One region of the Staphylococcus sp. AC872 genome, then DNA from elsewhere that is predicted to be linked to it. Evidence: riboswitches for the same ligand, from Rfam matches in the RefSeq annotation. Region 1 holds a riboswitch; the other holds the start of a gene.
What was found. A riboswitch is a leader RNA that binds a small molecule or an ion and turns the genes downstream of it on or off. The one in region 1 is predicted to bind lysine.

Region 1 (3,222 bases):
TTCAAAGATGATCCATACAAATTAGAATTAATTGATGCAATACCTGAAGATGAAAATGTGACATTATATTCTCAAGGGGAATTTACTGATTTATGTAGAGGGGTTCATGTACCATCTACGTCTAAAATAAAAGAATTTAAATTATTATCAACAGCTGGCGCGTACTGGCGTGGAGATAGTAATAATAAAATGCTACAACGTATTTACGGTACTGCGTTCTTTGATAAAAAAGATTTAAAAGCACATTTAGAAATGTTGGAAGAACGTAAGGAACGTGATCATCGTAAAATCGGTAAAGATTTAGAATTATTTGCTAATAGTCAACTTGTTGGTGCAGGTTTACCACTATGGTTACCTAATGGTGCTACAATTCGTCGTGAAATTGAACGTTATATTGTGGATAAAGAAGTAAGTATGGGATATGACCACGTATATACACCAGTTTTAGCAAATGTTGATTTATATAAAACTTCAGGACATTGGGATCACTATCAAGAGGATATGTTCCCCCCAATGAAATTAGATGAGACAGAGGAAATGGTATTACGTCCAATGAACTGTCCACACCATATGATGGTTTATAATAATAAACCACATTCTTATAGAGAATTACCTATTCGTATTGCCGAATTAGGTACTATGCACAGATACGAAGCTAGTGGGGCTGTATCAGGACTACAACGTGTAAGAGGTATGACTTTAAATGACTCACATATCTTTGTTAGACCAGATCAAATTAAAGAAGAATTCAAACGTGTAGTTAACATGATTCAAGATGTATATAAAGACTTTGGATTCGAAGACTACCGTTTCAGATTAAGTTATAGAGACCCAGAAGATAAAGAAAAGTATTTTGATGATGATGAAATGTGGAATAAGGCTGAGAACATGATTAAAGAAGCGGCTGATGAATTAGGATTATCATACGAAGAAGCTATTGGTGAAGCGGCATTTTATGGGCCTAAATTGGATGTTCAAGTTAAAACAGCTATGGGTAAAGAAGAAACATTATCTACAGCACAACTAGATTTCTTATTACCAGAACGTTTTGAACTGACATATATTGGTCAGGATGGAGAACACCATAGACCAGTAGTGATACACCGTGGAGTTGTATCTACAATGGAACGATTTGTTGCATTCTTAACTGAAGAAACTAAAGGTGCATTCCCAACTTGGTTAGCACCGAAACAAGTAGAAATTATTCCAGTTAATTTAGATTTACATTACGACTATGCAAAATCAATACAAGATGAATTGAAATCTCAAGGCGTACGTGTTGAAATCGATGACCGTAATGAAAAAATGGGTTATAAAATCCGTGAAGCTCAAATGCAAAAAATTCCATACCAAATCGTGGTAGGAGATAAAGAAGTAGAAAACAATGAAGTAAATGTTCGTAAGTATGGTTCACAAGACCAAGAGACATTAGAAAAAGATGAATTCATCTGGAATTTAGTAGACGAAATCCGTTTGAAAAAGCATAGATAAACTTGAAATTTAAGCGCAGTTCATGTATATTACAAGTTAGTTAAATAAAAAGTTGAGTTAGAGGTTGCAATATTAAAGAGTCGCTTGTCAGAAGTCTTATGGGACGTATGTTGAACAAGTTAAAGGTAATATTGCCGAAACAAGTGATAACCATAATTATGATTTGTTGGGACAGTTCTCGAAAGAAACTGTACTGTCACAGAATGTGATGTGCTACCTTATATAGATAAAAGCAAAGTGGTTGCATATCTTAAAGGTATGTAGCCACTTTTTTGTTTTAAATTTATAAATAAAAGTAACATGATTAAGTGAGGTATCGTGTAGTCATATAAATGAAGATATAGAACTTAACGTGTTGTTTCTTTAATAAATAATAAAACAAAATCATAACTGCCTCTAAATACAAAGAAAGGAATCTTCTATGAGTAAAAACAAAAGTCAAAACGAAGGTATACAAAGAGGTTTAAAAGACCGTCATATATCTATGATAGCCATTGGTGGTTGTATTGGTACAGGTCTATTTATGACTTCGGGTGGAGCCATTCACAGTGCTGGAGCATTAGGTGCTTTGATTGCATATGCGATTATTGGAGCAATGGTATTCTTCTTAATGACATCACTTGGCGAGATGGCCACATATTTACCAGTTTCAGGATCATTTAGTACTTACGCCACACGATTTGTAGATCCATCACTTGGATTTGCATTAGGATGGAATTATTGGTTTAACTGGGTTATTACTGTAGCTGCAGATGTAACAATTGCCGCGCAAGTCATACAATATTGGTCCCCAATGCAAAGTGTGCCTGCTTGGGTCTGGAGTTGTATATTTTTAGTAATTATCTTTGCACTTAACTCATTGTCAGTTCGAGTATATGGTGAGAGTGAATATTGGTTTGCACTAATAAAAGTTGTTACTGTCATCATATTTATTGTGATAGGTTTATTAACTATTGTAGGTATTATGGGCGGTAAATTCGTTGGTTTTGAAACGTTTACTAAAGGAAGCGGCCCAATCCTTGGTGGCAACTTAGGAGGGAGCTTACTTTCAATATTAGGGGTATTCCTAGTTGCTGGTTTCTCATTCCAAGGTACTGAATTGATAGGGATAACAGCAGGGGAATCTGAAAATCCTGAAAGAGCCGTTCCAAAAGCTATTAAACAAGTATTCTGGAGAATATTATTATTTTATATATTAGCTATATTCATCATTGGTATGTTAATACCTTATGATAGTAGTGCACTTATGGGTGGAGAAAATAGTATCTCTACATCACCATTTACATTAGTATTCAAGAATGCTGGACTTGCATTTGCAGCATCATTTATGAATGCAGTTATTTTAACATCAGTATTATCTGCAGGTAATTCAGGAATGTATGCATCTACTAGAATGCTATATTCAATGAGTAAAGATAAACTAGCGTTTAATTCATTTTCAAAAACGAATAAAAATGGTGTGCCGCACATATCATTAATTGTAACTGGAATTATTGTTGTAGTGATTTTTGCAGTACAACATTTTAGTGGTGATGCATATGAATATATCGTAGCTGCTAGTGGTATGACAGGATTCATTGCTTGGGTCGGTATAGCTGTAAGTCATTATAGATTTAGACGTGCATTTGATAAACAAAATTATGATAAATCTAAACTAAAATATACGGCTAAATTATTCCCATTTGGCCCGATATTTGCTGGATTTTTATGTATTATCGTAATATTAGGTCA
Region 2 (3,222 bases), on a different contig from region 1:
AATTCGATCTTTTGACCAGCTGAACGAGCTGAAGAAAATAGAACCAATTCATTGAAAGGGATTTCTTTACGGTCTAAAGTTTCTAACATTTTTGTTCCAACTAATCCTGTTGCACCAACTACTGCTAATTTTGTCATGTCTAAGTCACTCCGTTTTAAATATTATTAATATTGTGAAAAATTAAGTTAAAATCAATTATATATCAAATGCACCGTACAATTCTTCGACGGCTTTTTCACCATTTTCAGCATCAATGACATAAGAAATACTGATTTCAGAAGTGGTTGTTTGGTAAAAAGGTATCTTCGCATTGATTAAAGTAATAAATGCCTTAGATGCTACGCCTGACATATCTCTCATACCGGATCCGATTAATGAAATTTTGACATATGCTTCATTAATTTTATAATCCAAAGCTTCAAAATCAACGGCTAATTGTTCTAAAATAGCTGAGATTTGATGTGCATCTGTATCTTTAATACTGAAGGATAGTTGTAGTCCTTCGTGGTTGACAATTTGTGAAATCATATCCACATTAACTGAACCCATTTCTAGCTCTGTGAATAGTTGTGTTAATAATTGATTATCTGGTAGGGGATAGGTGATCGTTACATGCATCATGTGTTGATCTAATGCAACCCCAGTAACTGCTTTTTTCTCTAATAAATCACTTCTAGACATAATCCATGTTCCTTTCACATTTGATAACGTTCTTCCTAAATATAATGGTATATCATAATTTTTAGCCAACTCTACGCTACGTGTCTCAAGTACGCCAGCACCTAATGCGCTCATTTCCATCATTTCCTCATATGATACATACTCTAAACGTTTGGCATAACTCAGTACTCTTGGGTCTGTAGCATATACACCATCAACATCTGTGTAGATTTCACAAGGAATCTGATTACTCGTCGCTAAAGCTACTGCTGTTGTATCTGAACCACCACGTCCTAGTGTGGTTAATTCATGATCCTCATTGATGCCTTGGAATCCAGCTATAACAAGTACATCGTGGGTATCAAAAGCTGTTTCAAAGGTTGATGGGTCAATTTCAGCAATTTTACTTTTTAAATGATGACCAATGGTTTTGATACCTGCTTGATATCCTGTCATTGCTTTAGCGCTAATACCAATATCATTAAGTACCATTGATAAATATGAAACGGTTTGTTGCTCACCTGTAGTTAACAGTAGGGCGAGTTCTTGCTCTTTTGGTGTTGATGTTAAAGTGGACACATTCTCCATTAATTGATCCGTGGTTTTGCCCATTGCACTAACTACCACAATGAGTTGTTCACCTTGTTCAACACGATTTTTTAGCATACCTGCTATATTTTTAATTTTAGTAAAATCACTGACGGAAGAACCGCCAAATTTCAAAACACTTCTATTCAATATTTGTCCTCCTCAGTTAGTAGGGAGACACATCCATTCAATAAAAAAGAACAAGTCTGGAATGCGACTTGTTCTACATTTATGTACAAGTGATGCACTCCATTATTATGAAATAATGACAAACTCTTAGCTCTTAACCAAAAAGTCCAACAAATGATACCTGCTATTATCATTCGTTTCGGCATTGCCCCCTTTCAATATTAGCTGTTAGCAGACAGTTGCCTAATATTTACTCATGTTTAATGCGCCTCATCAAAATCTTATTCAATTGATATGTTTTTATTATACATATACCACATGTGACTGTAAACCGATAATTGCGATTTTTTGAAATAAACAGAAAATTTCAAAGTGATACTTAGCATTTTAATGGTTAGTATCTCTCGTGCACTCGGATGGTAAGACGAGTGTAGTCATTAATATAAATAACTAATGTAGTAGGGGAACGTTCATTATATCTGTATATAAAAAGCGTATAAATACATCATCAAAATGTATTCATACGCTCAATCGAAGTCATCTATTTTAATACTCCTGTTTCTTTTAAGTATTCTTCATATGGAATTTCTTTAGAAACAGCACCAGATTGATTTAAATCAATCACACGGTTAGCAATTGTATTGATAAATTCAAAGTCATATGATGTAAAGATCAATGAACCTTTAAATGATTTCAAACCATCATTGACTGCGGTGATACTTTCTAAGTCTAAGTGGTTGGTTGGCTCATCTAGTAGTAACACGTTAGCACTTGATAGCATCATTTTACTTAACATACAGCGAACTTTTTCGCCACCTGATAACACGCTTGCTTTTTTCTTAACTTCTTCGCCACTAAACAACATACGTCCTAAGAAGCCGCGTAAGAATGTTTCAGTTTGCTCATCTTCTGGCGCACATTGACGTAACCAGTCCACAAGATTCATATCCACACCATCAAAGAATTCAGAATTATCTTTAGGGAAGTAACTTAATGAAGTTGTTACACCCCATTTATAAGATCCTTCATCTGGTTCCATTTCACCAGCTAAGATTTTAAGTAATGTTGTTTTTGCAATCTCACTATCACCAATTAAAATGGCTTTATCATTAGGATTCATTGTAAATGAAATGTTATCTAATACTTTTTCGCCATCAATAGTTTTAGAAAGGTTTTGTACAGTTAATAAATCATTACCAATTTCTCTTTCAGGTGTGAATTTTACATATGGATAACGTCTGGATGAAGGTTGGATATCATCTAATTCAATTTTTTCTAATTGTTTCTTACGACTTGTTGCCTGTTTAGATTTAGAAGCATTCGCTGAGAAACGAGCAACGAAATCTTGTAATTCTTTAATTTTTTCTTCTTTTTTCTTGTTTTGTTCTTGAGCCATTTTTTGAGCTAATTGACTTGATTGATACCAGAAATCATAGTTACCAACGTAAACTTTAATTTTACCGAAGTCTAAGTCAGCAATATGCGTACACACATTATTTAAGAAGTGACGGTCATGGGATACTACAATAACTGTATTTTCAAAGTTAATTAAAAAGTCTTCTAACCAACTAATAGCTGGAATATCCAAACCATTGGTAGGCTCATCTAGTAATAGTACGTCTGGATCGCCAAATAAACTTTGTGCTAACAATACTTTTACTTTTTGGTTATTTTCAAGTTCAGACATTTTCTTGTCTTGTAATGATGCATCGATACCTAATCCTGAAAGTAGGTTAGCTGCATCTGCTTCAGCATTCCATCCATTCATTTCAGCAAATTCGCCTTCAAGTTCAGCAGCACGAATACCATCTTCATCACTAAAGTCTGGTTTCATGTAGATTTCAT

Region 2: it holds a riboswitch for lysine, as region 1 does, so the genes downstream of both, ACZ267_RS03535 (aspartate kinase) here and ACZ267_RS09500 (amino acid permease) in region 1, are expected to answer to the same signal.

What each region holds. Positions count from the first base shown of each region.
Region 1 covers NZ_CEEDKW010000005.1:152,566-155,787, reverse strand. Annotated here, with positions in the region: gene thrS (threonine--tRNA ligase) at 1-1,491, shown strand, start outside; lysine riboswitch at 1,542-1,715, shown strand; gene ACZ267_RS09500 (amino acid permease) at 1,913-3,222, shown strand, end outside.
Region 2 covers NZ_CEEDKW010000002.1:126,394-129,615, forward strand. Annotated here, with positions in the region: gene ACZ267_RS03530 (aspartate-semialdehyde dehydrogenase) at 1-137, opposite strand, end outside; gene ACZ267_RS03535 (aspartate kinase) at 196-1,401, opposite strand; lysine riboswitch at 1,483-1,659, opposite strand; gene ACZ267_RS03540 (ABC-F family ATP-binding cassette domain-containing protein) at 1,919-3,222, opposite strand, start outside.